Asticcacaulis excentricus CB 48: one gene and its partner. The protein of the gene in region 2 interacts with the protein of the main gene of each other region in a pairwise test. Links are inferred from orthologs where the notes say so. Each region holds a gene or a part of one and is shown on either strand. Other genes may lie near its edges.

The links.
Region 1: the proteins of ASTEX_RS03240 (region 2) and ASTEX_RS00560 interact in binary tests that used the Escherichia coli proteins (3 or more experiments, as listed by UniProt). The link is inferred for Asticcacaulis excentricus CB 48 from one-to-one orthologs.

What each region holds. Positions count from the first base shown.
Region 1 is NC_014816.1:125,124-134,251, forward strand. What follows is about bases 2,292-5,282. They hold ASTEX_RS00560 (PTS sugar transporter subunit IIA), read right to left. Parts: upstream 4,029-5,282; coding sequence 3,555-4,028; downstream 2,292-3,554. Other genes in these bases: scpC (succinyl-CoA:acetate CoA-transferase ScpC), read left to right, coding at 2,292-3,267; ASTEX_RS21035 (CPBP family glutamic-type intramembrane protease), read left to right, coding at 3,275-3,553; hpf (ribosome hibernation-promoting factor, HPF/YfiA family), read right to left, coding at 4,295-4,918; rpoN (RNA polymerase factor sigma-54), read right to left, coding at 5,153-5,282. Also shown: ASTEX_RS00540 (CatB-related O-acetyltransferase), read right to left, coding at 1-595; ASTEX_RS00545 (hypothetical protein), read right to left, coding at 639-1,106; ASTEX_RS00550 (Hsp20 family protein), read left to right, coding at 1,210-1,635; more of scpC, read left to right, coding at 1,732-2,291; more of rpoN, read right to left, coding at 5,283-6,655; lptB (LPS export ABC transporter ATP-binding protein), read right to left, coding at 6,743-7,534; lipopolysaccharide transport periplasmic protein LptA, read right to left, coding at 7,536-8,066; LPS export ABC transporter periplasmic protein LptC, read right to left, coding at 8,090-8,746; ASTEX_RS00590 (ribonuclease D), read right to left, coding at 8,778-9,128. UniProt on the Escherichia coli protein: Seems to have a role in regulating nitrogen assimilation.
Region 2 is NC_014816.1:692,323-701,720, forward strand. Bases 3,490-6,750 are described here. They hold ASTEX_RS03240 (sensor histidine kinase), read right to left. Parts: upstream 6,351-6,750; coding sequence 3,690-6,350; downstream 3,490-3,689. Other genes in these bases: ASTEX_RS03235 (response regulator), read right to left, coding at 3,490-3,693; kdpC (potassium-transporting ATPase subunit KdpC), read right to left, coding at 6,347-6,750. Outside these bases: ASTEX_RS03210 (efflux RND transporter periplasmic adaptor subunit), read right to left, coding at 1-583; ASTEX_RS03215 (rhodanese-like domain-containing protein), read right to left, coding at 598-948; ASTEX_RS03220 (NAD(P)/FAD-dependent oxidoreductase), read left to right, coding at 1,088-2,377; ASTEX_RS03225 (YgaP family membrane protein), read left to right, coding at 2,389-2,592; ASTEX_RS03230 (carboxymuconolactone decarboxylase family protein), read left to right, coding at 2,589-2,942; more of ASTEX_RS03235, read right to left, coding at 3,016-3,489; more of kdpC, read right to left, coding at 6,751-6,907; potassium-transporting ATPase subunit KdpB, read right to left, coding at 7,049-9,115; potassium-transporting ATPase subunit KdpA, read right to left, coding at 9,120-9,398. UniProt on the Escherichia coli protein: Member of the two-component regulatory system KdpD/KdpE involved in the regulation of the kdp operon. KdpD may function as a membrane-associated protein kinase that phosphorylates KdpE in response to environmental signals.

The DNA of each region.
Region 1 (9,128 bases), 570 kb from region 2 along the record:
GTGCTTCGATTACCTCGACAGGCCAGTCCCACCACCGGATGGCCAGAAGGTCGCCGATCACCTCTTCGCTGAAACGCTTGCGCACTGTTTTTGCTGGATTCCCAGCGGCGATCGTGTAGGGCGGTACGTCTGAGCTCACCACAGCACCCGTGGCGATGATGGCACCGTCGCCGATGGTCACGCCAGGCATAATGATCGCCCCATAACCTATCCAGACGTCGTTACCGACAGTGGTGTCTCTTGCCGGCAGCTCACCATAGTCAGCCATGCGTTCAGGATTGAAGACGCGGAAGGGATAGGTCGAAAAGCCGCTCATCGGATGATTGGCTGACGAAGTAATGAAGGTGGTGCCGTGGGCGAACTGACAGAATTTCCCGATGGTCAGTCGTTCTTTGGAAAATGGAAACAGATAGGGCGCCAGCACGCTCAGCGGATCGTCAGGCATCTGAAAATGGCTGAAATAGCTGTAATCCCCGGCGCTGAATTGCGGGTGAGACACAGCCACGTTGAGATGTACGGTGTTGGTTACCGACTGACCATCGGGCAAGGTGATGGGGTTGCGCTTCGTCGCGTCCAAACCGATGAAACGAGCCATGGAACACCTCTTTGAGAGCTATGCCCGAAAACCGTCTCCAGCGTCAGGGCACCAGCCAGAAACCAAACCGCGAAATCGGATGCGCTATGTCCTTAAGCGGCCAGCCCTGCTGTGACGCCAGCGCCTTCAGCGTGCGACGCGGTGCCAGCACCCAGCAGCGTTGCGACAGGTGCCAGCCGTCCTGGCTATGAGACTTCGGGATGAAGTAAAGGTCGTGGGCGTCCATTTCGATGCTTTCGATCTGATCGAGCCGTAAAACCTTGCCGTCAGGCGCGGAAAACTCGCGGCGTTCGGGGTCGTAACTGAACAAGGGCTTATTCAGCACACTCAGACTGATCATCCCAAACAACAAAAGGCCCAGCAGGACCAGACCTATCTCCTTGCCCTGCGTCACCATCAGCGCCGCCCAGAAGGGCGCTATCAGCATCAGGGCGATGGTATAGGTGTTGAGCAGGGTAGCGCTCCAGCGCACCTCTATCACCGAGGTTTCAGGCGTGTCTTCAGAAGTCATGCACATGCCATATCCCGAAGTGACGCCGCATTCCACCCGCATTTTACGGTCGGTACTTGCAGGGGCGCGAACAAGCACGCATATCGGAGGCACGGAGAAAGCGATGTCCCGGTTTATAGTGTTCGACAGCCCGTTCTTGCTGGGGTTTGATGAGACCCGCAGCCTGATTGAACGCGTGAGCCGCGCCTCTGACAACTATCCGCCCTATAATGTCGAAGCGCTTTCGGTCAATCACCTGCGCCTGACCGTAGCCGTGGCAGGCTTTACCCCCGACACGCTGCGTCTGAGCCTGCAGGGGCCGCAACTGACGCTTCAGGCGTTTAAGGAACCGGGCAAGGAGCCCACAGAGACCAATCCGCGTGAATTTATCCATCGCGGCATCGCCCAGCGCGGCTTTACGCGAAGCTTCGTCGTCGGCGAAGGATTCGAGGTCGAAGGCGCGGTAATGGAATACGGCTTGTTGCATATCGACCTCAAACGACCCCAAGCGCCCGAGGACGTGCGCATCATTCCCATTAAAGCAAGATAATTTCACCTATGCGCATATAGTCGCACCAGCGAAAAACGCCTTGCACGGGTTAGAGCCACGGAGTCATTACTCCCGCACAACCCGGAGTGTGCGTTGATGACCAGCCCGACTGCCAGCCCAGCCCTCGCGCTGGATAGCGAAATCCTTGCGCGTATTCGTTGCCCAGACCTGCTGACACGCATCGCCACACCGGATCAGGCCGCCAGCTTGATCCACGACGGCATGACCATTGGTCTGAGCGGTTTCACCCGTGCCGGTGATGCCAAGGCCGTGCCTTTGGCCTTAGCCGAGCGCGCCAAAAGACACCCTATGAAGCTGACGGTCATTACCGGGGCCTCTCTGGGGCACAATACCGATAAACTCCTCTATGAGGCCGGGCTGCTCGCGCGGCGAATGCCGTTTCAAGTGGATGACACCCTGCGCGCCGCCATCAATCGCGGCGAAGTGATGTTCATTGATCAGCACCTGTCCGAGACCGTCGAGGCCCTTCGTTCGCGACAGGTCGGCCCTGTCGATATGGCAGTGATCGAGGCTGTGGCCATTACAGAAGATGGCGGCATAGTGCCGTCCACCTCGGTTGGCAACAGTGCCTCCTTCGCCATATTGGCCCCCAAGGTGATCATCGAACTGAACCTCACCTATTCGGCAGCCATGGAAGGCATGCACGACATCTACATACCGGCCAAACGCCCGTCGCGCACGCCCGTACCGGTCGTAACCTGTGACAGCCGCGTCGGCACGCCATATATCCCCATCGACCCGGCAAAGATCGCCGCAATTGTCATCACCCGTGAGGCCGACAGCCCGGCGCGCGTTGCGACGCCCGATCCGGCGACCACCGCCATCAGTGCGCATCTGGTCGATTTTCTGCAAAACGAAGTCAAGAAGGGCCGTTTGCCGCCGTCGCTTAACCCCATTCAGGCCGGCATCGGCGTTATCGCCAATGCGGTCTTAAGCGAGCTGAACCGGTCGGACTTTCAGAATTTGCGTATGTATTCCGAAGTCTTGCAGGACTCAACCTTTGAGCTGATCGATTCCGGCAAGCTGCTCTATGCTTCCGGCTGCTCGGTGACGCTCAGCGCGCCTTGGGCGGAGCGCGTGTTCAATAACATCGAGGCCTATCGCGACCGCATCATCCTGCGACCCCAAGAAATTTCCAACCACCCGGAAGTCATCCGTAGACTTGGTATAATCGCCATCAACACGGCTTTGGAATTCGACCTCTACGGCAATGTTAACTCGACACATGTGGGCGGTACACACATGATGAACGGCATCGGCGGTTCCGGCGACTTTGCCCGCAATGCCTATCTGTCGATCTTTGTCGCTAAGTCGCAGGCCAAGAGTGGCGCCATCTCCGCCGTCGTGCCGATGGCCAGCCATGTCGACCATACGGAACACGATGTCGATATACTGATAACAGATAATGGACTTGCCGACCTGCGCGGTCTGGCCCCGCGCGAACGGGCGCGTCAGGTCATCGCCCACTGCGCCCATGCCGATTACCGCGACCTCTTGAGCGACTATTTCGAGCGAGCCTGCCGCGAGCGCGGCGGGCAGACCCCGCACCTGTTGTCTGAGGCCTTTAGCTGGCACGAACGCTACACCCGCACCGGTCAGATGAAACCCTAAGTGCTTGTTGCGCCCCTCTATTTCGGCCCTATCCTGGCTAAATGTATCTCGGCCAACACGACGTCGCGATCCGGGCAGGGGCTGGGGCGCGTTTTTGTCCTGCGTCCTGTTCGGATTCACGCACACCTTTGACCCTTCGCACGGCCATTACTCTTTTGATGCCATCATGATGGCTTTAACGAAGATCCCTTCGTTTCTTGCTGCGTGGATTCGTTTGAGGGCACGCAACCTTCTCTTGCCGGCGTTGTTTCACAACTTCGGCAATTCTATCTCGCCGTTGATTTAGATCAGGCCGCGTGGCTGGCTTCGGTGCGGTTGAGCAGAGCATAAAGCGCATCCGCCGTATCGACCTGACGCAGTTGCTCGCGCAGTTCCTTCTGACGCAGGATGCGCGACACCTTGGCCAAAGCCCGCAGGTGTTCAGAACCTGCCTCCTGGGGCGCAAACAGGGCGAAAATCAGATCGACGGGCACATCGTCGATGGCCTCATAGCTGACCGGTGTTTCCAGACGGATAAAGACGCCGTGCATACGGGTCAGACCTGGCAAGGCCGCATGGGGCACGGCCACGCCCTGACCCACGCCGGTCGAGCTGAGTTTTTCGCGCTCCAGCAGGCCCTGAAGGATGGAATCGGCCTCGAGGCCATAGGTCCCAAGCGTCCGCTCCGCCACGTCGGCGACAATCTGCAAGGCATTGCGCTTGGAATTGGCGCTTACCGGTCCGGCGACGCTGTTCCGGTCAAGCACTTCAGTGAGGAACATACCATATCCATCAGGTTTGCGGGCACAGGACCGATAGGGTCATGCGCGGCCATCCGCCGCTCAAACAGCGGTACGCGACCGCGCCAGCCCTTACAGACAGCGCCCACTCAAGTCAACTTCGGCTCTTTGACCTGTTTATGAAATTTTAGTGGCGACACACCGCTTTAGGACAGGCTCTCGATCTAATCGAGCGAGAGCCTACTCTAACCCTTCCGCTTTGACGCGACCTTTATCCTAAAAGGGCGTGCGCCGTTTCGGAATGCGCCTTAATGCGCCTTTCCGTTGAGTTTCGGCTTAGTACGTTCCGGGTCGATCCAGCCGATATTACCATCGGGGCGACGGTAAAGCACCGACAGACCCCCATGGCCCGCATTGCGGAACATGATGACCGGGTAGTTCGAAAGCTCCAGTTCGGCCACCGCCTGCGAGACACTCAGCGTGCGAATGGCGGCTTCGGTTTCGGCAATGATCATCGGTTGGGGCGGGCTGTCGTGGTCCATACCGTCGTCCAGCTCAGGCTCATCGTCGATCAGGTCGCTGCCCTGAATGACAGTCAGCGGGGCCATTTCGTGCTTGGTCGGCGTATTGGTCGGATAATGATCCTTCAGACGGCGCTTATAGCGGCGGATACGCTTTTCCATGTGGTCAAGTGTACCATCAAAGGCCGCGTGGGCGTCGCCGCCAAAGGCATGGGCGACAAGAGTTTGACCGGAGGCAAGGCGCACCCAGCAGTCGGCCTTGAACTGATGGCCCTGCTTTGAAATCGTCACTTCGGCAGACGCGCCGCCGCGATCGAAGTATTTGGTAATCCCCGCATTGAGTTCGGTTTCAATGCGCTCCTGAAGCGCAGCACCCAATTCAACTTTTTTCCCGGTAACCTGTATTTGCATGGCGATAACTCGCTCCTTTAATCTGCAAAGACGTCGCCACACTGGAGGGCGGGCGACCTTGAGCCCCAGCCGTGTTTACGGACCGTGGGTCCGTCTTCGACTGTACGCTTCTGGGTTCAGATGAAAAATCAAGAAATTGTGTAGGGACTGCGACCGTAAATCGCAGCCTTCGCCTTGAATTTTAACGGTTAATTACCCACAACCTGCGCCAACGATTGCGCAGTAGAACCGGACTTAACGGATCATCCGCTTGCGCTCGACCGAAGACGGTATGCGCAGGGCTTCGCGGTACTTGGCCACGGTGCGGCGGGCAATATCGACGCCGGCCTCTTTGAGAATTTCGACAATGCGGTCGTCAGACAGCACTTCGCCAGAGGACTTTTCACCCTCAATCAGGTGCTTGATCTTGTGACGCACCGACTCCGCCGAATGGGCCTCAGAGCCATCGGCCGCGGCAATGGCCGAGGTGAAAAAGAATTTCAGTTCGAAAACGCCGCGCGGCGTCGAGATATACTTATTGGTTGTGACGCGAGAAATGGTGGATTCGTGCATCCCCACAGCCTCCGCCACCGTCTTCAGGTTCAACGGACGCAGATGTTCGATACCATAGACGAAGAAGCCGTCCTGCTGACGCACGATTTCCGCCGACACCTTGAGGATAGTGCGAGCACGCTGGTCAAGGCTCTTGATCAGCCAGTTGGCCTGGGACAGGCATTCGCTGAGATAGGTCTTTTCCTGATCCGAGCGCGCGGAGGTCACGACCTTGGCGTGGTAGGTTTGATCGACCAGGACACGCGGCAGAGTGTCGCTGTTAAGATCGACGCGCCAGCCGCCCGAAGGATCTTGACGCACGAACACATCCGGTACCACACCCGCCTGGGGTTCCGCCCCGAAGGCGGCGCCCGGACGCGGTGTCAGAGCCTTCAGTTCACGGATCATCTCAGCCAGGTCTTCGTCGTCGACGCCACAGGCTCCGCGAAGCGCACTCAAGTCACGGCGCGCGAGAAGCTCCAGATTGTCGATCAGCGCCGCCATGGCCGGGTCGAAGCGATTGCGTTCGATCAGTTGCAGTTTCAGGCATTCCGGCACCGAGCGCGCCATGACGCCCGTCGGTTCAAAGCCCTGACAGACAGTCAGAACCTTTTCGATCAGATCCATAGCGCAGCCGAGGCGTTCAGCGATTTCCGTCAGATCCGCGCGAAGGTAACCGCCCTCGTCTACAGCATCGATCAGGATTTGCGCCACTGCCATTTCAGGTGCGCTAAAGCCCGCGATCAGGGCCTGATCCATCAGGTGTTCAGCCAGCGTCTTCTCGCGGCTCATGGCTCGGTCGAGCGTATCGCCGTCACCATCGAACCCGCCGCCCTTACCGGCACGGGTCCAGTCAATCATAGGCCCGTCGCCTATGTCGGAAGACGCCACAGGTTCGCGCACCGTCGGCTCATCGTCGCCATACACATCGCCTTCAGAGGCGTCGAGATCAGAATTGGCCTGCTGCGTATCGCGGTCAGAAAGTTCCAGCTCACCCCGTTCGTCGCGAGGCAGGTCTGACTCGGTGTCAGGGCTATCGGGTTCGTTATCTTCGCGCAGCAGTAGCGGGTTACGCTCCAGCTCGGCCTCGACCACAGCCTCGAGTTCAAGGTTGGACAATTGCAGAAGCTTGATCGCTTGCTGCAACTGGGGCGTGATGACCAGCCCCTGCCCTTGTCTAATTTCCAGCCTTTGCCCTAATGACATAAGCCGGAGCTTAGACGTGAAGACCTTAAATAAGGTTAACCCCTCTTCTCAGGCCGAAATAACCCGTGGACAGCCTCTAAGAGTGGGTTAGCCGTCGAAATTTTCGCCCAGATAGACGCGGCGTACTTCCGGGTTATGACGAATCTCGTCCGGCGTCCCTTCGAATAGCACTTCACCGGAGTGGATGATCGACGCGCGGTCGATAATGTCGAGCGTTTCGCGCACATTGTGGTCGGTGATCAGGATGCCGATACCACGGTGTTTGAGATAACCCACCACATCCCGGATATCCGAAATCGCGAGCGGGTCGATACCCGCAAAGGGCTCATCCAGCAGGATAAAGGACGGATTTCCGGCCAGGGCGCGGGCGATCTCGACACGTCGACGTTCGCCCCCTGACAGAGCGGTCGCCGGCGATTTGCGAATATGGGCGATGTGCAGTTCTTCGAGCAGACGCGTGACTTCGGCGTCAATCTGCGAACGATTGGTCAGGCGCAGTTCCAGCACGGACTCAAGGTTCTGTTCAACAGACAGCCCACGGAAGATAGAAGATTCCTGCGGCAGATAACCAAGGCCCATGCGTGCGCGCTGGTACATGGGTTGGGAGGTGATATCGTGTCCATCAAGACTGATAGTGCCATAGTCAGGCTGCACGAGGCCCGTGATCATATAGAAACACGTCGTCTTACCAGCACCGTTGGGGCCAAGCAGACCCACGGCCTCTCCGCGCCGCAGGGACAGCGACACGGTTTTAACCACCGCGCGCTCCTTGTATGACTTGCCTATGCCTTCGACGCGTAGCCCGTTGGTTGCATCGGGTATCTCGGCGCTTCGCACATCCGCGGCGTTGCGCACATCGAGTAAAGGGGCTGTGGTCATGTCACTGGGGCTTCTTTTGGGTCGAACCCTGATCCGGGTAGAAGACACCGCGCACGCGGCTCTTGCTGCCTGACGTAGGCACCCCGTCCATGCTCGATTTTTTGGCGCCGACATTATAGACAAGACGGCTGCCTTCCATGACGTTCTGTCCCTGCTTAAGGACCACGTTGCCCGTCATGACTAAAGTGTCTGTACTCTTGGTATAGACCGCGCGGCTACCGGTCATCACCTGGTCGTCAACGACGTAATAGACATTACCCGTGGCTTCGGCCGTGGACAAGACGTCCCACTTACCGGTTGCCTGGTTCTGCCCATAGGTGACGGTCACCTTATCCGCCCGCAGACGCGACGTCTCCTGGAGGAATTCAACGCTGCCGGTAAAGGTGGCTGTGTGGTTGCCTTCGTCGGCTTCGAATGTATCCGCGGCGTAGCCGATGGGGCTTTCCTTGGTCGGCACAAACTGCGCCCAAGCTACCGGTGCCGTGAGGCACAAAGCGACCCCCATCACCCATACTTTTGTTCTGATCGTCATAGCCGGATAAATCCTTCAAAAATTCAGTCTTCGCCGCCGGAAAGCGTGCCGGTGACCTGCTTGCCCGGCTTACCGTAGAACGCAACCTTGCGCCCGTTCTGCTCCACACGAAACGCCTGCGCATTTACCGTACCGGTCTGCCAACGACCCTCAACCGGCTTATCACCTGTGATTACGGCATTCTGGAGATCAACTTCAGCGGCGTGTGTGCGCAGCGATAATCCATTTCCGGAACTCAGCGTCACATCCTTGTTCACCGTGAACCGACGTTTGGTGTCGTCATAAATCCCGGCTGCGCCTTCCAGAGCCGACGGGCGACTGTTCTCCGATCGGATTTCCAGACGCGGTGCCGTCAGGCTAACCACCGACGCGTTACGACCCTTACGCACAGCCTCCAGGCCCCGCATCTCATAGCGCTCACCATTGCGGCTGCGATCGGTGTAAAACGGATTGGTCATGCGGATGTCTTCACCCGTTGCCGAGTAAACGTTCATCGAATTGATGACGCTCTGCACAATGATCCACACGATCATAACGACGATCAGTCCGATGATCAGGCCTGGGAAGATAATGCGCAGACGAGAGATCTTGCGCGAACGCTTTTTCCAAGCCAGCGCTTGAGTAGTCAGGCGCTGGCGGGCATCAGCAAGGTCGTGCGTCGCGGTTTCAATGGCCGGCATGACGGCAGAAATCCTCGTCTGCGAAGCGTTTTCAGCTCCATGAGTGGGCGAATATATCCGTATCTTCCCAACCTGCCAAATCCAGTTTGACGCGGTGCGGTAAAAAATCGAAACACCCCTGCGCCAGTTCGGTGCGGCCTTCGCGGGCCAGCATGGTATCGAGTTTTTCACGCAAGGTATGTAGATGCAGCACATCCGACGCGGCATAGGCCAGTTGTTCCGGCGTCAGGGTCTGAGCCCCCCAGTCCGAGCTCTGCTGCGCCTTGGAGATATCGACGGACAAAAGCTCACGCACTAGGTCTTTTAGACCATGGCGATCGGTATAGGTGCGCGCCAGCTTTGAAGCGATTTTGGTGCAGTAGACGGGTGCCGTCACCACGCC
Region 2 (9,398 bases):
TCACCGTTGCCACCGACTGTCCGGCCATAACCACGGCTCCGGCGGGGACATCGGCCTTCACCACCACGCCAGTGGCCGGGGCGCGAATGACGCCCTGTCCAGCCAGTTCCCCCGCCGCCGCGCGCTGTGCCTGCGCCGCCTTCCAGGCGGATTCCGCCTGCTCCAGCCGGGCCTTTGCATAGATGCCCTTGTCATAGAGCGTCTTGATGCGTTTGTAGTCGGCCTCCGCCTGAAGCGCGGTCGCCGTATAGGCGCTGGCTTCGAAATTCAGCCTCTGGTCCTTGACCACGCCGATGACCTGTCCCTTGCTGACGGTGTCGCCCTCGCGCACATTCAGGGTCATTAGAACTCCGGGAATCCGCGCTACGGCCTCGCCTATATCGCGCGTGGTCAGCGTAGCCGACAGGCGCTTGATATCGTCGATGTCGGCCGTCGTGACGGTCAGCAGGTCGCCGGCGGCCGTTTGCGGTGCGGGGCGCTCGACCGGCTTTTTATCGTGCCCGTCGGAACAGGCGCTCAGGCTGGCAAAGGCGAGCACGGTTAGTGCCGAAGCGGCGAACAGGCGAAGGAGGTGGCGGGGCATGGCCATAGCCTTTCTCAGCGAACCGTGGGCAGGCCCGCGGCCTTCCATGCATTGAGGCCACCCTGAAGGTGATGATCAACCTGAGCGCCAAAGCTGCGGCAGGCCTTGACGCCCTGCGCCGAACGTCCGCCGGCCAGGCACTGCATGACCACGGTTCGTTCACCGGCTCCGGCGGTGACGGTCGCAAGCGCCTCAGACGACAGGCTCGACAGGGGCAGGTTGATGGCGCCCTTGATGTGCTCAGCGCTGAACTCCGAAGGTTCGCGCACATCAATCAGTAAGAGGGTTTTCGTCTGAAGCCCTCGGTGCACCTCTGCCGGGGTCAGATTGGTGATGGAGGGTAGTGGTTGGAACAGTCCGAACATGGGGGCCTCAAAAAAGGACTTGAAGTTTCTATATTGCGTATTTAAGATAATATGCAATTAAAAGCAAGTCCACTGTTTTTAATGCGCCTCCGCCGGAGCAGGCGGTCGTGAAACCGGGTGGACGCCAGGGAGGTCAGTCATGGCCAATGCAGGACAAAAGCCGCGTATCGTGGTTCTTGGCGCGGGATTAGGCGGTACGATTGCTGCCTTTGAGATCAAGGAAGCCGTCGGCAATAAGGCCGATGTCACCGTCGTCAATAAGGGTGACACTTTCCATTTTGTGCCGTCAAACCCATGGGTCGCCGTCAAATGGCGCACCCGTGAAGCTATTGAAGTCAATCTGACCAAGATCTTTCAGCGCAAAGGAATCGAGTTCTTTACCTGCGGGGCGAAGGCCATCCATCCCAAAGACAACAAGATCACCCTCTCGACGGATATGGAGTTGATCTACGACTATCTGGTCATTGCGACAGGACCTGAACTGGCCTTTGACGAAATCGAAGGCTTTGGTCCGGAGCATTTCACCCAATCGGTTTGCCATGTCGATCATGCTTTAGCGGCGTCAGATGTGTTTGAGGCCTTTGCCAAGGACCCGAAGCCCATCGTGGTGGGAGCGGTGCAGGGAGCCTCGTGCTTTGGTCCGGCCTATGAATTTGCCCTCATCCTCGATACGGAACTGCGCAAACGCAAGGTGCGCGACAAGGTGCCAATGACCTTTGTAACCTCCGAGCCTTATGTCGGGCATCTGGGGCTGGATGGCGTGGGGGACACCAAGGGGTTGCTGGAAAGTGAACTGCGTCAGCGCCACATCAAATGGATCACCAATGCCCGGGTCGAAAAGGTCGAGGCCGGTCTGATGTACGTCGAAGAAGTCAATGAAGACGGCTCGACAAAGGGGCATCATCAGTTGCCGTTCGGTTTTTCGATGATGTTGCCGGCCTTCCGGGGCGTTGAGGCCGTGCGTGGGCACGAAGGCCTGACCAACCCGCGCGGGTTTATTCTCGTGGACAAGCATCAGCGCAATCCAACCTATCCCAATATCTTCGCACTAGGCGTCTGCGTCGCTATCGCGCCGACGGGTAAGACCCCGGTGCCTGTGGGCGTGCCCAAGACCGGCTTCATGATCGAGTCCATGGTCACGGCCATCGCGCACAATTTCAAACTGATACTGGCGGGCAAGGCACCGACGCACGAAGCGACGTGGAACGCCATCTGTCTGGCCGATTTTGGTGATGGGGGCGTGGCCTTCTTCGCTCAGCCGCAGATTCCACCGCGCAACATTAACTGGTCGGCATCCGGCAAATGGGTGCACCTCGCCAAAGTCGGATTCGAAAAATACTTCATCGGCAAGGTGAAGTCCGGCCAGTCTGAACCCTTCTATGAAAAGCTCGCGCTCGATTTGATCGGCGCCCATAAGATCAAACCTTAAGGAGAAATCATATGTCTCTGGATCGTCTCGTTCTGGCCTTTGCCGGAACCGTCGTGCTCGCGTCTGTCGCGCTGGCGCATTTCGTTCACCCGAATTGGGTGTGGCTGACCGTCTTTGCCGGGGCCAATATGATACAGGCCAGTTTCACGGGCTTCTGTCCGGCGGCGATGGTGTTCAAGGCGCTGGGCGCCAAGCCGGGGGTGTGCTTCAAATGAGCAAGTCCTATCCCGAAATCACCGCGCGTCTGTCGGCCAATATCAAGACTTTGCGCAAAGACATTCCGGAAACCATGGCCGGGTTTTCGGCGTTGGCCAAGGCGGCCACGGCTGACGGCGCACTGGACAAGAAGATGAAGGAATTCATTGCTCTGGCCATTGGCGTCGCCACGCGCTGTGACGGCTGCATAGGCTATCATACCGAAGCCCTGGTGCGGCTGGGGGCGACGAAACAGGAGGTCGAAGAGGTGCTTGGCATGGCCATCTACATGGGTGGCGGGCCTTCGCTGATGTATGCGGCTGACGCCCTCATGGCGTTTGAGCAGTATTCGGGACAAGTCGGCGGATAGGCCAAAGCCCTCGGAGCGCTGGGCTGTTGTCGATAAGCGCAGGCAAACCGCAGACACGAACTGTCGTCACGCCCTAATCCTGAAAGCGATAGCCAATGCCTGGTTCGGTCAGGATAAAGCGGGGCTTTAGAGGATCATCTTTCAGCTTTTCGCGCAGGTGCTGGGTGTGAATGCGCAAATAATGGGTCTGATCCGAGGTGTGGCGGTTCCACACTGCCTTGAGAAGCTGCGCGTGGGTGAGGACCTTGCCCGGGTGGGCAATAAAGACCGAGAGCAGCCTGTATTCGATGGGCGTCAGGTGGACGCTTTCCCCCTCAAGCCATACGCGCCGGGCGGCGGTGTCCACCTTAAGCCCGTTACGCTCAAAGATCTGCGGCACATCGCTCTGCTTTTGGGCGTGGCGCAGCGCCACCTTGATACGGGCCAGCAATTCCCCGGGGGCAAACGGCTTGGTCAGGTAATCGTCGGCACCGTTTTCAAGGGCCCTGATCTTGTCCGCCTCCTGCTCTCGCGCCGACAACACGATGATGGGGATTTGCGACCATTCGCGCAGGGACAAGATGACGTCCTGCCCGTCCTGATCCGGCAGGCCGAGGTCAAGAATGAGCAGATCGGGACCATTGAGCGTCAGCGCTTTAAGGCCATCTTTCGCATTGCCGGCTTCAAGGACGTCATGACCCTGCGCGGACAAGATGGCGCGCAGATGTCGGCGGATGTCACCTTCGTCTTCAATGATCAGAACCTTGGTCATACCGGGTGTGTATAGGCTGGCAGGGTAAAGATAAAGCTGGCACCGCCAGTGGGGTTGGTCTTGGCATAGATCAGGCCGCCGTGCGCTTCGATTATGCCTTTACAGATCGCCAAACCCAGACCGTTGCTTTGACCTGAGCGATCTGTGCTTAACCGATCAGAAGATAGCCCGCCCGCCCGATGAAACTTTTCGAAAATCTGGGCTTCTTCACCGGCGGGCAGACCTGGCCCATTGTCACTGACCCTGACGCGCACACGATCCGCGTCGCCCTCAAAACTGAGGGTGATGATGCCGTCATCCGACGTATGGGCGATAGCGTTTTCCAGCAGGTTGATCAGCACCTGTTCGATTAGTGCCCCGTCGATATTGACCATGGGTATCTGGCCGGCCGTGAGCGTGCGAAGCTGACGGTCTCCCTTTTGCGGATCAATGCGCTGCAAGGCCGCCCCGGCGATTTCCTGAATGAGGTAGGGCCCAAAATTGAGCTTGAGCTGGCCCGATGTGATGGCTGCCATCCGCAGCAGGTTGGCCACAAATTTTTGCAGGCCGGTCAGATGCCCCCACAGGGAGGTCAGCTCATCAACCGCTTCACGCGGCAGCTTTTTGCGCATCTTCAGCAGTGACGCGACCGCGCCATTCATCACGGTCAACGGCGTTTTAAGATCGTGCGAGACGGAGGCTAAAAGGACGTTGCGCAGCTTTTCATTCTCGGTTTCGACACGGGCGCTTTCGGCTTCCAGACTTTGGCGGGCGCGCTGCAAAGCGCTGGCGATCAGGCTGGCGACGGTTTCAAAAACCAGCCACTCGGCTCCGGTGAACTGACGGTCGCGGTCGCGCGGCGTCAGCCCCAAGACACCCGGTTCGCTGGGCAGAGGCACGTAAAGGGCGCGGGCGGACGGAAGGGTGTCGGTATGCCGTCCGGCGATCTGACGGTTCTGGGCCACCCACTGCATCGCCCCCAACTCGCGGGGGTCGATTTCAGGGACGCCGGTGATCTGAGCGCCGTTGTTCCACAAGGCGACCTCGACATCAAAGGCTGCCGTCAGACCTCGCTGGACCGCGTCGCCTATATCTTCGAGGCCTCGCGCTGCCGAAAGGGCGCGGGAGAGATCATAAAGTAAGCGGCTTTCGGCCTCGCCCCGCCGCGCCAGCCGGACATGCAGCGACAGGCGGGCCGTCAGTGAGCCTACGATTAATGATGTTGCCAGCATGACCGCGAAGGTCAGAACATAGCTGATGTTATCAAAGGTGAAGCTGTAATAGGGCTTGATAAAGAACCAGTTGAAGGCCGCGACCGACAGGACCGACGCCAGAACTGATGGCCCGATGCCGTAGCGCGCCGCCACGATGACCACGCCGGTCAGGTACAGCATCACCAGACTGTCCGGGTCAATCATCTCACGGAAGGGTAGGCCCAAAAGGGTCGAGACCCCGACGGCCACACCCGCCATCAGGTAGGTGCGGGGGGGCGTGGCCAAAAGAGTGTGCCCGATAGGGTCGCGGGACCCCACCTCGATCTGATCCGCCGTCAGCGTGGTAATCTCCAGTCCAGCTCCTTGTGCCATCAGTTTCTGCGACAGGGAGGGCAGGCCAAAGCGCCACCATACGGGCCGGCTGTGGCCCAGCACCAGACGCGTAAAGCCATTATGGCGCGCGTAGCCAAGGATGGTCGCTGCGGCACCGCCGGCGATCAGACGCACGACGCGCCCGCCCAGCTTTTCGGCTAACCGCAGATGGTGCTCGACCCTCAGGCGGGCCTTGTCAGACAGGGTTTCGTGCCGGTCCGTTTGCAGGTAGAGGGCAGACCACGGTGCGCGTGAGCGGTCGGCCATGCGCTTGGTATGACGGATCAGGCGCTCCGACAGGGCATCCGGCCCCACCAGCACCAGAATCTTGTCGCCCGTGGCCGCTTCGGATTGCCCCATGGCGGCGCTGAAGGCATCATTATCCGCGTCCACCCGCTCGGCGGCCCGACGCAGCGCCAGTTCCCGCAGACGGCCGAGATTGCCTTTTTTGAAGAAGTTGTCGGCGGCCCGCTGCGGCGCGCCTTCGGCGACATAGACCTTGCCCTCCGAAAGGCGCTGCAACAGGTCTTCGGGCGGAATGTCGATCAGCGCGATTTCATCGGCTTCGTCAAACGCCACATCTGGCACCGTCTCCTTGACCCAGACGCCGGTCAGGCGCGCCACCACGTCATTGAGGCTTTCGAGATGCTGGACATTGAGCGTGGTGAAAACGTCGATGCCGTTTTCCAGCAACTCCTCAATGTCCTGCCAGCGCTTGGGGTGGCGTGAGCCGGGCGCATTGGTGTGGGCGTACTCATCGACTAGGATCAGATCGGGTTTCAGTTGCAGGGCCGCGTCGAGATCGAACTCCCGCACGCTGACACCCCGATGGTCGATCGTTTTTTGCGGTAGGACGGGCAGGCCGTCGAACAGGGCCAGGGTTTCGGGGCGATTGTGGTGTTCCGCCACGCCGATAATGACGTTTCGGCCCTCGGCGAGCAGCCGTCGCGCTTCGCTGAGCATGGCGAACGTCTTGCCCACCCCGGCGGAGGCACCGAAGAAAATCTTCAGCCTCCCACGCGACAAGCCGCCCGTGTCATGGCTGAAGAGGGCGAGCAGTTTGTCAGGGTCGGGTCGGGTTTCTGCCTTCACTTCAGCCTTCCGTCGAGTCGCAGATTCACCTCTAGCACATTGACGCGGGCTTCGCCGAGGACTCCGAAATCGGGCGTTTGTGTCGCCGCGGCGATGGCGTCACTCACCCGCTGTTCCGGGATGTGGCGGGCGGCGGCGATACGCGGCACCTGAACCGCCGCCGCAGCCGGGCTAATGTGGGGATCGAGGCCGGAGCCCGACGCCGTGAGCAGATCGACGGGCACCGGGCCGGGCAGGTTCAGCGCGTGGCGGCGGGCCTTAGCCGCTTCGATCAGGGCCGGATTATTCACGCCATAGTTGGAGCCTGAGGAGGCGGCGGCGTTGTAGGGAGCCGGCCCCGTGGCGGAGAGGCGACCCCACAGATACTGAGGCTGGGTGAAGTTTTGCCCGATCAGGCGCGAACCGATGACGGTCTGACCGTCGCGGATCAGCGAGCCCTGCGCCTTGTCGGGAAAAGCGGTCTGGACGATGGCCGTGGTCGCCAGTGGATACACGCCGCCAAACAGGACGGTAAAGACGGCCAGAGAGACGAGGGCGGGTTGGATGTGTTTGATCAGTGTCACGAGTGTTGTCCGTTGTGTGGGGTTAACCCCTCCGACCCCTGCGGGCCACCTCCCCCTGAAATCAGGGGGAGAGCTTTGTGTTTCTACCCTGATGTCAGGAGAGGGGGCAGACGATCCGAATGTTGGGAGGTCGGGTTAAACCAGACCGACGACGCTCAGTCCCATATCGATCAGCTTGATGCCGATAAACGGGGCCACAATCCCGCCCAGTCCGTAGATCAGCGCGTGGCGGGTCAGCATGTGCGATGCGGACTCGGCCCGGTACTTCACCCCCTTCAGCGCCAGCGGGATCAGGGCAATGATGATCAGCGCATTGAAGATGACCGCCGACAGGATGGCGCTTTGCGGTGACGACAGGCCCATGACATTCAGCACCCCCAGTGCCGGATAGGTCGTCGCAAAGGCCGCCGGAATGATGGCAAAATATTTTGCCAGGTCGTTCGAGATGCTGAACGTCGTCAGCGCCCCGCGCGTCATCAGCAGTTGCTTGCCGATCTCTACAATCTCGATCAGCTTGGTCGGGTCAGAGTCGAGATCGACCATGTTCCCGGCCTCCTTGGCGGCCTGCGTGCCAGAGTTCATGGCCACAGCCACGTCCGATTGCGCCAGTGCCGGAGCGTCATTGGTGCCGTCGCCGACCATGGCGACCATCTCGCCGCCTTCCTGCATCTTTCGGATATATCTGAGCTTCGTCTCCGGCGTAGCTTCGGCCACAAAGTCATCGACACCGGCCTCTGAGGCAATCGCCGCCGCCGTCAGCGGGTTGTCCCCGGTAATCATCACGCTCTTGATGCCCATCTTGCGCAGTTCGGCCAGGCGCACCTTGATGTCCGGTTTCACGATGTCCTTAAGATAAACCACGCCCAGAACCTTCGGCCCTTCGGCCACCATCAGAGGTGTGCCACCCTTTTTGGCAATGTCCTCGACGACAGTGGTGATCTCGGCCGGGACCAGCCCGCCCTTCAGGTTGATCAGGCCCGCAATGGCATCGCCCGCCCCTTTCAGAATATGGCGCTCGTTGATGATAATGCCCGACACGCGCTGTTCGGCCGAAAACGGGATGAACTCGGCCTTGAGGTCGGCGGCTGAGCGTTCCGGCAAGCCGTATTGCCCGCGCGCCAGGGCAACGATCGAGCGGCCTTCAGGCGTCTCGTCGGCCAGCGACGACAGTTCGGCGGCTTCGGCGAGTTGCTGGAGGCTGACATTCGGGGCGGGCAAGAACTCAACCGCCTGGCGGTTGCCGAAGGTGATGGTGCCGGTCTTGTCCAGCAGCAGCACATTGACATCGCCCGCGGCTTCAACGGCCCGGCCTGAGGTGGCGATAACATTGGCCCGGATCAGGCGCTGCATACCCGAAATACCTATAGCCGACAAAAGCCCGCCTATGGTCGTCGGTATCAGGCAGACGAGCAGGGCGATGAGGACGGCGATGGAGATGACCGTGCCCGATCCGGCTTTTTCCACGCTGAACAGCGAGAACGGCAAAAGCGTCGCGCAGGCCATCAGGAAGACCAGAGTCAGGGCCGCCAGCAGGATGGACAAGGCGATTTCATTGGGGGTCTTTTGCCGTTTGGCGGACTCCACCAGCCCGATCATCTTGTCGAGAAAGCTCTCGCCCGGATCAGCGGTGACACGCACGAGGACCCAGTCGCTGAGGACGCGCGTGCCTCCGGTCACCGCGTCGCGGTCGCCGCCGGATTCACGGATGACCGGGGCGGACTCGCCGGTGATGGCGCTTTCATCGACGCTGGCAATGCCTTCGATGACCTGCCCGTCGGCGGGGACGATGTCCCCGGCCTCGACGCGGACCGTATCCCCCTTGCGCAGGGTGCTGGCGGCGACCGTGGTCAGCTTGCCCAACTTGTCGAGCTTGCGGGCTTCGACATCGCGGCGCGCCATCTTCAGACTGTCGGCCTGCGCCTTGCCACGTCCTTCGGCGAGGGACTCAGCGAAGTTGGCGAACAGAACCGTGAACCACAGCCAGAAGGCGATCAGGCCGACGAACCAGACAGGCTGACCGCCACCGATGACCGTGCCGGGAACGACCAGCATGACGCCTAGGATGAGGGTGGTGATAATAGACCCGACCCAGACAAGGAACATCACCGGGTTGCGCGCCTGATAGCGCGGATCGAGCCGCTGGATGGCCTGAAGCACGGCCAGCCTGAAGTCGGTTTTGTGGGTTTGCAGAGTTGCGGACATGGGATTAGCCCTTGATCAGGTTCAGGTGTTCGATGACCGGGCCGAGCGCCAGCGCCGGGGCATAGGTCAGGACGCCGACGATGATGATGACTCCCATCAGGAAGACCACGAACAGCGGCGTATGGGTCGCAAGGGTTCCGGCAGAGGTGGGAACGGTACGCTTGGCGGCGAGTGACCCTGCAATGGCCAGTACCGGCAGAAGCACGAAGAAGCGGCCAAACAACATGCACAGGCCAAGCAGTGAGTTATAAAAAGGGCTGTTGGCGCTCAGACCGGCAAACGC